One region of the Selenomonas sp. oral taxon 920 genome, then DNA from elsewhere that is predicted to be linked to it. Evidence: riboswitches for the same ligand, from Rfam matches in the RefSeq annotation. Region 1 holds a riboswitch; the other holds the start of a gene.
What was found. A riboswitch is a leader RNA that binds a small molecule or an ion and turns the genes downstream of it on or off. The one in region 1 is predicted to bind molybdenum cofactor.
Positions count from the first base shown of each region.

Region 2: it holds a riboswitch for molybdenum cofactor, as region 1 does, so the genes downstream of both, BCS37_RS10280 (FecCD family ABC transporter permease) here and modA (molybdate ABC transporter substrate-binding protein) in region 1, are expected to answer to the same signal.

Region 1 covers NZ_CP017042.1:357,324-364,765, reverse strand. The annotation lists gene BCS37_RS01625 (molybdopterin molybdotransferase MoeA) at 1-1,177, opposite strand, end outside; gene BCS37_RS01620 (molybdopterin-binding protein) at 1,259-2,287, opposite strand; gene moaC (cyclic pyranopterin monophosphate synthase MoaC) at 2,589-3,071, shown strand; molybdenum cofactor riboswitch at 3,091-3,227, shown strand; gene modA (molybdate ABC transporter substrate-binding protein) at 3,221-4,024, shown strand; gene modB (molybdate ABC transporter permease subunit) at 4,024-4,695, shown strand; gene BCS37_RS01600 (sulfate/molybdate ABC transporter ATP-binding protein) at 4,692-5,738, shown strand; gene BCS37_RS01595 (ABC transporter ATP-binding protein) at 5,783-6,463, opposite strand; gene BCS37_RS01590 (FtsX-like permease family protein) at 6,460-7,442, opposite strand, start outside.
Region 2 covers NZ_CP017042.1:2,155,823-2,163,264, forward strand. The annotation lists gene BCS37_RS10275 (ABC transporter ATP-binding protein) at 321-1,106, opposite strand; gene BCS37_RS10280 (FecCD family ABC transporter permease) at 1,106-2,110, opposite strand; molybdenum cofactor riboswitch at 2,195-2,350, opposite strand; gene BCS37_RS10285 (hypothetical protein) at 2,531-3,274, shown strand; gene BCS37_RS12290 (hypothetical protein) at 3,347-3,463, opposite strand; gene BCS37_RS10290 (YwqG family protein) at 3,578-4,795, opposite strand; gene BCS37_RS10295 (TRAP transporter permease) at 4,792-6,711, opposite strand; gene BCS37_RS10300 (DUF1850 domain-containing protein) at 6,806-7,273, opposite strand; gene BCS37_RS10305 (TAXI family TRAP transporter solute-binding subunit) at 7,270-7,442, opposite strand, start outside.

The DNA of each region.
Region 1 (7,442 bases):
CTGCCGCAAGCGGCTTTGTCCCCGCCGGCACGTCCACGAACGCATCACAGCCCGCCGCCGAAAAGAGCGAGCCGGACTCGTGCTGATCAGGCAGCGAGATGCGCCCGTCCGCCTCGATCCGTGCACGCAGGAACCGCCGACCGAGGCACGCCTTTGGAAATGCGTCGGCGAGCACCGCACGCCGACGGGGGCGCGTGACCTCCGTCTCACCCGCAAGATGCGCCAGTGCCGCACGCGCCATCAGCTCGAACGTCGCGTATGCAGCGAACGGATTGCCCGAGAGCGCAATGCCGAGCATCTTCCCGCGCGTATAGGCAATCGCGGGCGCACCCGGCTTCATGCAGACGCGCCAGAAGAGGCGCTCCGCACCGAGCGCAGGCACAACACCATGCATGATGTCCTTCTTGCCGACGGACACGCCGCCCGAGGTCAGAAAGAGATCCACCTTGTCCGCGTAGGAGGCAATCACCGATGCTGCCCGCTCCACATCATCCGGCACAGAGCCGACAACCGTCACCTCTGCACCGAGCTCCTTCAGGCGCCCTGCGAGCAGGTAAAGGTTGCTGTTGTAGATCTTGCCGGGACGAAGAGACTCGCCCGGTTGGAGCAGTTCATCGCCCGTACTGGCGACAGCGACGCGCACGCGCCGACGGACAAGAACGTCGCCATAGCCCTCACTTGCGAGCACCGCCAGATGCGCCGCGCGGATGCACTGCCCCTGCCGAATGAGGACAGTTCCCTTCTTGATGTCCTCGCCCGCATAACAGTAGTTCTCGTACGGCTCAGACGTGAACGGAACGTGAATTTGCTCCCCGTCCTCGCGTACATCCTCCTGCCGCACCACACAGTCGCAGCCCTTTGGAATCGCGCCGCCCGTCATGATGCGGACGCATTCGCCCGCACCGACAACCCCATCGAAGAAATCACCAGCGCACTCCTCGCCGACGACGCGCAGCGTAACGGGATTCTCCGCCGAGGCGCCACGCGTACTTGCCGCAGCGAACGTATAGCCGTCGAGCGGCGAACGGTCGAACGGCGGGTTGTCAAACCCCGCACGCACGTCCTCCGCCGCGACACGTCCCACAGCATCCAGCAGGGGAACGCGCTCCGTTTCCGCAACCGGTGTTGTATGTGCAAGCAGCACCTCTACTGCCTGTTCGAGTTCGATGTCCTGCATCGTAGCCGCCCCCTCCCTGATGTTCATACACGTATCTTTATACAAAATATTCGTCTCTATGTCTGTGCGGAATATCACATCTCACTTTCCGAACGGACACACGGGATAGTGGCACACCTTGCACTCCATGCAGAGTCCGCCGATGCCGAGGCGCGTGATTTCGCGCCTCGTCCACTCACTGCCCGCAATCACGCGCGGCATGATGATATCAAAGATCGTCGCGGGCGAGTACATGACGCAGCCCGGCAGCCCCATGATCGGTACGCTGCGCCCGTCCTTCTCGTAGTAGGCGAGCAGGAACATCGCACCCGGCAGCACGGGTGCGCCGTACGTCACCACGCGTGCCCCCGTCGCACGAATCGCGGCGGGCGTGCGGTCGTCGGGATCGACACTCATGCCGCCTGTACAGAGTACCATGTCCATGCCAAGGGCAAGCAGTTCCTCAATCGCCGCACGCGTATGCTCCGTCCCGTCATCTGAGAGACGATGCTCGTCTACCTGTAGTCCGAACGCGCGCAGTTTGCTGTCAATGACGGGCGTAAAGGTGTCCTTGATGCGTCCGTGAAAGACCTCCGAGCCCGTCGTCACAACGCCGACCTTCATCTTTCGATAGGGAAGAATGCGCAGCAGCGGCTCGGAACCTGCCGTCTCACGCACCTTTTCCATAGTGCTCTTATCAATGACGAGCGGAATCACGCGCATCCCTGCGAGCTTCGTCCCCGCCTTTACGGGATAGTGCTGCGCGATCGTCGCGATCATCACATCCGTGATATCGTTCACCGCATTGAGTGCATCCTCGCGCACCTCGAACACGCCGTCCACTGTCGATGTCAGCTCGATCTTGCCTTCCTTCGGCTCGCTCGCCGTCATGTAGTCGCTCCGGCAGAGGTCACGCAGAATCACTGCCGCATCGTTCTCGTGCAGCATATTCTCGTCGTCCTCCCAGACGTAGATATGCTCCTTGCCAATGCGCAGCAGCACCTCGACATCCTCCGCGCGGATCACATCGCCCTTGCGGAATCGCGCTCCCTTGCGCTCCCCCCGCACGATCTCCGTAATGTCGTGGCAGAGCATCATCCCTACTGCGTCCTGAACGCGAACCTCCCGCATAGTCCCTCCCGTTCCATCGATATGTATTTTTGAAAATACATAGTATATAATACACATTCGCGATCAAACAAGAATAGTTTTGCGACGAATTAATCTTTCTCTAAAAACCATTCTCATTTATACATTCTTCTTATTGATTATACCACATAAAATAAATTTTCTCTATGATTTTTCGTAAATGAGAAAGGTTTTTTGCGCCCTTTGTCCCTCTTTTCTGTAACAGAAGATTGCGCGCAAACGATTGATTTTCAATGCAAGGTACGCTATGATTAAAACATTCGGTCAGAAAGGAGGAATACACATGCCGAACGCAGGACTGACGCACTTCGATGAGGGCGGCGCCGCGATCATGGTAGATGTCAGCGGCAAGGAGAAGACGCACCGCGAGGCGATTGCAAGCGGACGCATCTATGTGAGCGATGCGGTCTATGCCGCCATCGAGGGAGGCACTGCGGCGAAGGGCGATGTACTCGGCGTTGCACGCATCGCAGGGATCATGGCGGCAAAGCGCACATCGGACACCATCCCGCTCTGCCACCCGCTGCCGCTCGCCAAATGCACGCTCGACTTCGCGCTTGAGGAGATTCCGCGCCGCGCCGTACGTGCGACTGCGACTGTAAAGGTCACAGGCGAGACGGGGGTCGAGATGGAGGCACTGCACGCTGTGAGCGTTGCACTCCTCACAATCTACGATATGTGCAAGGCAATTGACAAGCGCATGGAGATCGGAGACATTCATCTCGAGCGCAAGTCCGGCGGCAAGAGCGGCACATTTGTCCGCTGATTCGGGGAAAGGTCAGCTTTTCCAACACACACTCCGAGCAAGGATTATCTAAGGCAAATTTGCTACGACGCCTTGCCTGACGGATTCCGTCACGGGGTACGACTTGGAAACGGTCGTGCCTACTCTATTTTGTAAAGGAGAATACTACCATGAAACTTAGGAACTTACTTACGGCAGGTCTCACCGCCATGGCACTCTTCACCGCTGGCTGCGTGGGCGGCGGCGACAGTGCAAACAAGATGGACACGCCGAAGGAGGGTCCCATCGAGCTGCAGGTCTCGGCGGCGGCGAGCCTCACAGACGCGATGAAGGAACTTGGCGGAATGTACGAGAAGGAGCACGGAAATACGAAGCTCGTCTTCAACTTCGGCAGCAGCGGTGCACTCCAGCAGGCGATCGAGAACGGCGGCGCCGCCGATGTCTTTGTCTCCGCTGCACAGAAACAGATGAATGCACTCGACGAGAAGAAACTCCTAGCGGACGGCACGCGCGTCGATCTGCTCATCAACGACGTGGTGCTGATTACGGCGAAGGACAGCAAGCTGAACCTCCCCGACTTCAAGGCAGTGCTTGACCCGCAGGTCGCACACATCGCGCTCGGTGAACCGAAGGGCGTACCCGTCGGACAGTACAGTGAGGAAGTCTTTACAAAGCTCGGCATCCTCGATGATGTCAAAGCGCGCGCCGTCTACGGCTCGGATGTCCGTCAAGTGCTCGCGTGGGTCGAGACGGGCGATGCGGACTGCGGCGTTGTCTACGCAACCGATGCCGCCATCTCGGATAAGGTAAAGGTCGCCGCCGTTGCTCCTGCCGATACACATAAACCTATCGTCTACCCCGCCGCCGTCCTCAAGGATGCGAAGAACATGAACGAAGCAAAGGATTTCCTCGCGTTCCTCCAGACGGACGCTGCGAAGAAAGTCTTTGAGAAATACGGCTTCAAAGTGAAATAATGACGGACGAAACGCTATCCCCGCTCATCATCTCGCTTGAGGTCGCGGGTCTTGCGACGGTCATCACCTTCTTCGTCGGCATTGCTCTAGCCTACGGTGTCCTGCAGATCCGCAGCCGCCTCGCGGGCACGATCGCCGACGCCGTGATTACCCTGCCGCTCGTTCTGCCGCCGACCGTCGTCGGATTCTTCCTCCTGCTCTTCTTCGGAAAGCGCAGTACGATTGGAAGTTTCCTCCTGTCAATCGACCTGCCGCTCGTCTTTACTTGGCGCGCGGCGGTCATCGCGGCGGTCATCGTGAGCCTCCCGCTCATGTACCGCACGGCACGCGGTGCATTCGAGGCGATTGACCAGAGCATGATCCACGCGGCGCAGACACTCAGCGTCAACAACTGGCGCATCTTCTGGCGTATCATTCTGCCGAATGCACGGCACGGCATCCTCGCGGGGCTCGTCCTCTCGTTTGCCCGCGCACTCGGTGAGTTCGGCGCAACCATCATGTTCGCGGGCAATATTCCGGGACGTACGCAGACCATGTCCACTGCCATCTATGCGGCGGTACAGGCGAACGACTACAACCTCGCCTTTCGCTGGGCGATCATCATCTCCCTGTTCTCACTCTTCTTTATCGGAGCGATGAACCTGTACCTCAAACGGGAGGTGCGTGAATGAAGCTCGTCGTCAACATCAAAAAACGCCTGCGTGACTTCACTCTTGCGGCAAACTTTACGCTCACGGACACGACCCTCGCCCTCCTCGGCGCATCGGGCAGCGGCAAGAGCATGACGCTCAAGTGCATCGCGGGGCTCGAGCGTCCCGACTGCGGACAGATTGTCCTGAACGAGCGCATCCTCTTTGACAGTGAAAAGGGCATCAACCTCCCGCCGCAGGCGCGGAACGTCGGCTACCTCTTTCAGAACTACGCCCTCTTTCCGAACATGACCGTACGCGAGAACATCATCTTTGCGCTGGACGGCACGCGTGAGGAAAAGGAGCGTATCTTCAAAGAGAACGTCGCACGGTTCTCGCTGGAAGGGCTGGAAAACGCCTATCCTGCGGGGCTCTCGGGCGGACAGCAGCAGCGCGTCGCCTTCGCACGTATCCTCGCACGCGGCGCGGATGTGCTGCTCCTCGACGAGCCGCTCTCCGCGCTCGACACTCACCTCAAGTGGCAGATCGAGCTTGCACTGCGCGAAATCCTCGCCATGCAGGACATCTCGGCGATCCTCGTCACACATGACCGCGACGAGGCATTCCGTATCGCACAGGAGATCGCGACCGTCGATCGTGGGCAGCTCACGCCGCCGACGGATAAGCACGAACTCTTTCGAAATCCCGGCACGCGTGCCGCGACCACACTCACGGGCTGCAAGAACATCTCTGCCGCTCACCGTGTAGACGAGCACCACGTCGAGGCGATCGACTGGGGCATCACGCTCCGCGTCGCAAATGCGGCGACGGACGTGCGCCACATCGCCGTCCGCGCGCACTATCTTGTGCTTGCGTCAGAGAACGATGTGGATGCGCTCCCTGCACACATCGCCGAGGTCATCGAGAGCACCTTTACCTACATCGTCATGCTGCGCTTTGCAGATGGAGCGATGCCCATCCGCTGGGAAATCGACAAAGCAACGTGGCACGCGCACGAAGGCGGCATCGGCGATATATTGTATTTCAACTTCCCCGTCGAGGAGCTTATGCTTCTGAGGGACTAAAGTGCAAAAATCCCGAACAGTGATTCGTCACCGTTCGGGATTTCTTATGCGATTTTTTCCAACTTCCCCGCCGTCATTGTATAGCAGGTATCGGCGTAGTTTCGCGCTTCACTCTCGTGCGTGACGAGAAGGACGGCAGTGCCCGCATCTGCCGTCTCACGCAGGAGACGGAGGACGCTCTGCGTATTCTCCTCATCGAGATCGCCCGTCGGCTCGTCCGTGAGCAGAATTCCGGGCTGCATCACGAGCGCCCGTGCAATCGTCACGCGCCTGAGTTCCCCGCCCGAGAGTTCCGACGGAGTGACCGATGCGAGCTTACGGATCCCGAGACGTTCCATCAGTTCATCCGCACGCAGAGCAAATTTTTCTGCCTCGCCCGCAAGCAGTGCGGGCAGCAGGATATTCTCGCGCACCGAGAGCGCGGCGAGCGACATCAGACGCTGCGGAACGATGCCGATGCAGCGGCTGCGCAGACGGGTACGTGCGTCCTCCCCCATCGTATAGAGATCCACATCATCCACGAGCACGCGCCCCGTCACGGGCTTCATCAGTCCCCCAAGGATATGGAGCAGCGTACTCTTGCCGCTGCCCGAGCGTCCCGTCACCACTGTGAGAGCCCCCGCTGAAAGGCGGAAATCCGTCTCCTGCACCGCTATGAAATAGCCATCCTTTGCACTATAGCGCAAAAAGTCCTGACTGATTTTCTCCGCACGAAGTTCCATCATCCATCCTCCCGCAGCATCTCACTGATCTGCGTATTCGTCACGCGCCCCACCGTCCACGCTGCTGAGAGAGTTCCCGACAGGATCGCCACAGCGAGTGTATTCACGGCGAGCATTGCAATCGTTCCGACATCCGGCAGGAGATAGGGACGCATCAACCCCTCCTTCATGAGTCCGGCAAACGGCAGCAGGACAAGCGCGCCGATGGCGATACCTGCCGCTCCGCCTGCCGCCGAGGTAATGACCGCCTCCGTCAGCATCAATCGCAGCAAGAAGGAGCGTGTTGCGCCCGCGATGCGCAGGATCAGGAACTCACGCCGCCGCTCCCGCGCCGACAGATGGAATCCGATGCCGAGAACGACAACGGCAATGACCCAAACAAATACAATCAGGACACCGACCGTTTCGAGAATGCCGCCGAGCCCCGCCTCCACATGATGCACCATCCCATGCGCTGGCTTTGCTGAGAGCGCAGGATACATCTGGTTGATGGCAGCCGCGAGCCCATCGGGCGTGAACCCCTCCGCTGTTCGAATCATCACGGCAGAGACGGCATTTCCCGTGGGAATCCCTTGGAAATAATCGAAGTCAAGCGATGCCGCATTAGCCATCATCGCACGCATCGTCTCCATATTCGTATAGACTGCCGTATCCATCCCCGTTCCTGTCGGACTCAGCCGCCCGACCACGCGGCATGGCGTGTTGTAAAATGTCAGCATCGCATCCGCGGGAACCGATATCCCGCTGCCGACGAGGATGTCCCCGAAGCCCATCTCCGCAGCACGGCTCTCCTGCATCCATGGGCGAATCGTGAAATCGGTCGCGGGGTCAAAGCCGATCAGCTGCACCGCCACCGAGCAGCACCCCGCATGCGCCGAGGCGAGAAAAAACTGTGGTGTTGCCTGGGCGACTCCCGCCATTCCGCGCAGTTCATCCAGATAACGCGCCTCCATATAGAAATGTGCAGGCACGCCCTGTACAA
Region 2 (7,442 bases), 580 kb from region 1:
GCTCCACGCGAACGCTTAGTTGCGCAAGTGATCGCGTGCTCGTTCGCCTAAATACCGGCGCACTTCTTAAACGCGCTTCGCTTGAACGAAAGAAGTACGCCGGGGGCGAGTCGCCCGAGCGGTCAACGTCATCCAATCGCACTGCGCTGTCGCTTGTGTTCTTGGGACGTTTTCCCATGCGACCTGTTACCCAATCAGCTGCGTCCTGCGGACTTGCTTCTTGGACAGGTCAGTATTTACTCACTTGCTCCACTAGGGTTCGCTTTGGAGCACTGCACGGTTACAACACTACACTGCCAAATACAACAACTGCAATCTCCCTATAGTGTTGGAATCACACAGACCGTACGCTGCACATTGTTGCTGTGGAAAAGGCTCAGCTTCGTCCCGTACAGCTCCTCCAGATGCGATGCCCGCACCTCGTCCACGGATTCGTAAAAATCCATATGCGTGCCGAAACAGAGCGCGACGCGGCTGTTCAGCAGCAGTGCCTGCTCGGGCAGATGCGTTGTAAAGACCACACCGTAGCCCTTTGCACGCAGACTGTCGATTGTCTGCAGGACGAGCACCTGATTGCGCACGTCGAGTGCCGCCGTCGGCTCGTCCATAAGGATCAGCCTCGTATTTTGAAGCAGTGCGCGCCCGATGGCGACCAGCTGCCGCTGCCCGCCGCTGAGCTCCCTGCACTGGCGGTCGCGAATGTGCGCAATGCCGAGCTCCTCGAGAATCGCATCCGTCTGCGCATAGTCCGCCCTGCTCGGCGCGGAGAACATCCCCGTGCGCACCGTCGCGCCGAAGGACACATAGTCACGCACCGTAAACGAGCTCTCCGCGCTGATGATCTGCGGCACGAACGCGATCTCCCGCGCGCGCTCACGCGGCGACATCGCATAGATGTTCTGCCCGTTCGTATAGATGCGTCCCTGCGTCAGCTCCTGAAATCCCATCAGGCACGCGAGGAGCGTGGACTTGCCGACACCGTTGCGCCCGAGGAGCGCGAGCACCTCGCCGCCCTTGATTGAGAACGAGATATGCTCGAAGATGTACGGCGCGTCCGTGCGGTAGCGGAATGAACCGTCGTCGAGCCAAAGCATTGCGCGCTCCATCAGAAATACCTCCGCTGGCGATAGAGAATCCACGCAAAGAACGGTGTGCCGACAAAGCCGCAGAGAATCCCGAGCGGAACCTCCGCAGAGGTCAGCGTACGCGCGAGGAGATCGGCGAGCATCAGGAAGGACGCGGCGAGTACCGCCGTTGCGGGCAGGAGATGCGCGTGGTTGCCGCCGACGAGCATCCGCGCCAGATGCGGCAGGATGAGCCCGATCCAGCCGATCGTTCCGCTCAGGCACACCGCCGATGCTGTCAGCAGGGTTGCGAGCGCGATCACGGCAAGACGCTCGCGCTGCACATTCACGCCGAAGCTCGCCGCCTCCTGATCCGAGAGCGAAAGCACATTCATGCGCCAGCGCATCGCAAGCAGCCCCGCAAGCGTGAAGACGATGATCGGCGTGACGTAGAGCAGATTGTCCCACGAGACCTTTGCAAGGCTGCCGAGCTGCCAGTAGACAATATCCGCCAGCTCCGTATCGGGGTCGGCGAGGTATTTGAGCAGCCCGATCACCGCCGCCATAAAACCCGATACAATGATGCCGCAGAGGACAAGCACAATGCGCGAGCGGCTCTGCACGAGCTTTGGCAGCATGAGTGTCATTGTAACTGCCGCGATACCGCCGAGGAATGCCGCGACCGCCGTCCCGCCGAGCGTCAGATGCACGAGAATCGCAAGGCACGCGCCCACGCTCGCGCCCTGCGAGACACCGAGCAGATCGGGCGAGACGAGATCGTTGCGGAAGACACCCTGATACGCCGCACCCGATACCGCGAGCGCAACTCCCACGAGGATGCCGCCGAGCACGCGCGGCAGACGGATCACCATGACGACGTTATACATCGACGCATCCCACGTGATCGGAAGTTCAATAAAATTCGATGCAAGAATTGCTGCCACCTGATCGAACGGGACATAGAACCGTCCCACCGAAAGTGAGAGGACGAAAAACAGCACGGCGAGTACACTGCCCGCCGCCATCATACGTGCATATTGCCCCATAAAACCCCTTTCCCGAATTTTCCCAATAAAAATGCCCACCGAAAAAATCCGGTGAGCAATTACAGCGCACAAAAAGAGCGCAGTCCTCCCCATGCCGGTTTTCCTTTGCAATGCAGACAGAAGTCTGCGGGCAGGGAAGGACGTTTCCATACCTTCCCCCGTGATCTGCGGGATTCCGCGATCAGGCCGACGCACCATAGCATACGCCACAGGTACGGCGGCTCGAAAAACATAAATATGTATTTTTTATGAGCATAGCATGAGATTGACGTTTGAACAAGAAAAAATAGATTCTGCCCTTTACCCCAACCAGTTCATCCATCATGACAAAAACTTTGTGCCAATCGTCATCTTGCAAAATTCGATGCGCTCATGTTAGAATGGCAGTGGATTTGTTGACAGTAATTGAGGAGGTATCTTATGTTTCTGACACGATGCACACGCACGATGCGCACAGTTCTCGCGGCTGCGATGCTGGGCGTACTCGCGCTCACAAGCGGCTGTTTCAGCGGCGACGTGAACGTCGTCATCAACGAGGACGGCAGTGCCGATCTGAAGACGACGCTCGTCAGCGTGCCCATGCTCGCCGAGATTGTCGAGCAGAGCAAGGCGGCGACGACGGCGAAGAATCCGGACGCGCAGGTTACGCCCGTGACGAAGGAGAATATGGCGGGCTACGAAATCACGGAGCACTACGCAACGATCGACAAGCTCTCGGAAAATGACTTCTTCAAGGCGAACGAGGGCAAGAACACGGGCATCACCGCGAACAAGAGCCTGTTCTACACGGACTACAACTTTGACCTGCTCTTTGAGGGCAGCCAGAACGGCGGCGGCGCAGGCGCATTCGCGAGCAATATCACGTTCACCTATCAGATGACACTGCCCGTTGTGCCCACAAGCTCGAACGCCGACCGCTCGGAGAACGACGGCAAGCAGCTTACATGGAACCTCGGCAAGACGCTCGTGACGGGTGAGTCGTCGAAGATCGAGGTCGCGTTCCGCCTCTGGAACAAGACGGCAATCATCGGCACCGTCATCCTCGTCATCGTCCTCATCGGCGCAGGCGCATTCTTCATTCTCCGCAAGCGCAAGCCCGAGGAGGAGCAGCAGGTGCTCGAGGATGCACCCATCGACATTACCCCGAACGATAATAAGGACTAAACGGCGCACACAAAAGACGAGGAACTCTTGCGTTTTGCAGGAGTTCCTCGTCTTTTAATATCGTTGTCAAGGCTAATTGTAATGCCCCCAACAGGCAAAAATCAGAATTGCATAACCTTCGATCAGATCGGCAAGCCAATGCTCCTCGTCAATGTGTCGGCTCCAAAAGCTCGTCAAATTCTCTTTCAATGGTTCGGGTTTTCCGATTCCATCGAATGGATTTCACACAATATCCTTGATGAGCTGATTGAACGCTTGACCATCCTCTTATCAAGCTGTTGCCAGTATCGCTTTAACCTTTCGTCACCCGCACTGCAGGATCAGGCGGACGTTGTCGAAATTGCGCGCGGCAAGGTCCTCCTTCCGAATCCAGAAGTAAATCAGACCGCAGTCGCCGTACATGAGCTCCGTTTCATCGTCCTCGACGGTGCCCATCTGAAACAGCAGCACCCAATGATCTGCAGCATTTCTCACAAGTTCCGCTTCCTCCTCTTCGGAGAGCTCTTCCTGCACATCCACGTCAATGCCTCTGCTGTAGAGTTCGCACTCCGGCTCCATTTCATTCTGAATCTCGTCGGCATAGCCGAGCATCTTCATGTGATCATCCCCATGCAATGCAGCGTCACAGCCGAACTCCGCCCGCAGTTCGTTGTAGGTGTCCCAATCCACCTCTTTCCCGCTCCTGCGGCTGTATGCAAAAGACGACAGGAGACTGACGGCATCCGCAAAGGTCAGCGCCTGCTCGCCCACACTCCACTCCTTCGTTTCCTCCGGAATCTGTGTCGGGACAAGCCCCTCCGCCTCGGGGAAATAATAGACGCGCGCATATCCCTCAGACTTTAGTTCAAAGCCCCACTCCATTGACACGGTCTCATAGAAGAAGCTGAGCACACCTGTCTTCGGCAGGAGACCTGTACGGTCATACTGCGCGGCTTCACCAAGATTGATCTGCGCGAGAAAGGCAAGCGGGCGGTTCTTCGTCACCCCCTCGAAGTCCGTTCCCTTATAGTACGGCCAGTCAAAATCTGCGGGCAGGTCAGGCGTTCCGTAGAACTTGCTCGCGCCAACGGGGAGTTTTTCCTGTGCAGGATGATGCGAGATCGCAATCTCGCGCCGCTGTGTACGTTCAAAGAACGCCGTCACCTCACGGCGCACACGCTCGTGCTCTGCCTGAGCCTCACGCACGAGCTGCTCCACACTCATAGAGGCGGGCTCCTCCGCATACCAGCCGTGCTTGTTTTCAACCGCCTCTTGGCACCGCGCCGTCATGCCGCCGGGCTTTCCATAGAAGACGCGCTCGATCTCCGCCTTGCTTGCCGTATCCTCGTCTGCACGCTCCAAATAGCCGAGAGCCAAACGCAGAACACAGAGCTTCGGATACCGATTGATCGCATAAAAGTACAGGGCATAGCCCATGCGGTAGTTCCAGAGCGCATCACGATCGACTTCCGGAGTCTCGTTCAGTGTCTTTATCGCCTCGAAAAAGCTGCGCTCCTCTATATATTCCTGTGCTGTCTTCATGCCGCCGCCCTCTTTGCGCGCGTGTACTGCACCGCAAGAATCACGGCAAAGACAGCGAAACCGATCATGTCGGTCATGCCGCCGGGCTTAATCATGAGGAGTCCCGCAATGATGAGCAGCAGCCGTTCATAAGCACGGCAGTGGTCGGCAAGAAATCCGCAGAGTGCCGAGCTGACGGCGACCATGCCCGCGAGTGCGGTCAGCGTTGTCATGATGAGGGCGAACGGCGTCGCATCCACCATGAGAATGACAGGAGACAACACGAAGATGTACGGGATGATGAATGCCGCAACGGCAAGTTTTGACGCGTGCACCCCCGTCCTCAGCGCATTTCCTCCGCTGATGCCCGCTCCCGCGTAGGCGGCGAGAGCGACGGGCGGTGTCACGTCCGCAATGATGCCGAAGTAGAACACGAACATGTGCGCCGCAAGGATGGGAACGCCCATCTGCACGAGTGCAGGCGCAGCGATGGTCGAGGTGATGACGTAGTTCGCCGTGGTCGGCACGCCCATGCCGAGCACGATTGCCGTGATCATGGTGAAGAACATCGCGGGCAGGAGCATCCCCCCTGCCATCTCGATCAGCCCCGAGGCAAGGCGCAGCCCGACACCCGTCTTCGTGACGACACCGATAATGATGCCCGCCGCTGCGCACGCGATGAGCACGCCGAGCACCGCCTTTGCACCACGCTCGAGCCCGTAGACGATCTCGATCGGCTTCATGCGCGTAGATTTTCGCAGCATGGCACAGGTGATGGAGAGGACGATCGCGACAAGCGCCGCACGCATGGGCGTGTAGCCCGATACGAGGAGATAGACAATGACGACGAGCGGGATCGCGAGGTGCCCGCGTTCCTTGATGAGGGTCAACGAATTCGGCAGTTCGTTGCGCGGGATTCCTTTGAGGTTCTTGCGCTTCGCCTCGAAATGCACACCGAGCCACACACCCGTAAAGTAGAGGAGTGCGGGGATCGCCGCCGCCTTGACGACCTCGATGTAGGAAACGCCGACGAACTCCGCCATGAGGAATGCCGCTGCACCCATAACCGGAGGCATGAGCTGCCCGCCCGTGGAGGCCGCCGCCTCGACCGCGCCCGCGAAGTTCGGATGGTAGCCGAGCTTCTTCATCATCGGGATCGTAAGCGAACCCGTGCCGACGACGTTCGCGACGGAGCTGCCTGAGACCGTGCCCATCAGTCCGCTCGACAGCACGGCAACCTTCGCAGGGCCGCCGCTCGCCCAGCCCGCGACTGCGTTCGCGAGGTCGATGAAGAACTTGCCGAGCCCCGTACTTTCAAGGTACGCACCGAAGAGGATAAAGAGGAAGATAAAGGTCGAGGAGACACCGAGCGGAATGCCGAAGATGCCCTCTGTCGTGAAGTAGAGATGGCTGACGAGCTGCTCGATCGAGAGGCCTCGGTGTGCCAGCACACCCGGCATATAAGGTCCGAGGAAAGCGTACGCGAGGAAGAAGAGAACGACGGTCACCATCGGCAGCCCCACAACGCGCCGCGTCGCCTCAATGACGAGCAGGATACCGATGCCGCCGACGACGGCATCCGCCGTTGACACAGAGCCTGCGCGTGTCACGAGCTCACGGTACTGGATGACGATGTAGGCAGGTGCCGCCGCGCCGAGAACGGCGAAGATCACATCGATCGGGTGAAAGAAGCTGTCCCGTGTCCACGCGCGCCGAAAGGGATAGAGGAGATAGGCGAGCGCAAGTCCGAAGCCGAGGTGGACGGCACGCTGGAGCTGCGCGTCGAGGATGCCGAAGGTTGCCGTATAGAGCTGGAAAACGGAAAATGTGATGGCAATCGCGGCGACGATTTTCTTCGGCAGGCCTGCGTAGTGGACGGTGTTTGATTCGCGGTCGTATTTTTTGAGGACTGCTTCGGCAGTCTTGTGATCGGTCATAGAGAGTTCACATCCTTTGACGAAAGTGTCTTTATATTTCGCAAAAACAGGACAAAAGAAATATGAGGCCACCGATTGGCGGCCTCGGATTATCTCACAGAAAATACGTGTAAAGCGGCGCAACGACGAGGTCGATACGCGTGCCGACAGGGTACATCTCGTAGGCCGGGATGGTCTTCCCCCCCGCCGTGATGGTGAGCTCCGTGCCGACGCCCGTGCGGAGGCTCAGGTTCGCATAGTCGCGATCCATATCGAGGACGAAGCAGTCCCCCTCCTGTCGGAACGCCCCTTCCTCTGGGAGAAAGGGCAGCCCCACGCCGTGCGATTGATAGCGCGTGCCCGTCAGATGGAAATGCCCGTCCGCATGCACGGTCAGGAACTCCTCGACGGGGGTTTTCTGCACAGAATGGATGAAGTGGATCGTCAGCGGAATTTCATCCCCAATCTGCCGCACAAGGACGATCTTTGTCCCGTCCGCATGCAGCAGGAGCGCCGGCGCACTCAGGATGTCAAACGCAACAAGAAGCACCGCCGCCGCAAGGGCGATCAGATACGCTCTCATTTCTCGTTAAAGTACTTCTCCGCACCCGCGTTCATCGGCAGGGACATCCCCGCCTTCGCCGTGTCCTTCGTAATCTGCTTGCCGACAGCATGCGCAGCCTGCAGACGGTCGAGGTTCGAGAAGATCGCCTTCGTGATGCTGTAGCCGAGGTCGGCATTCACTGAGGGTC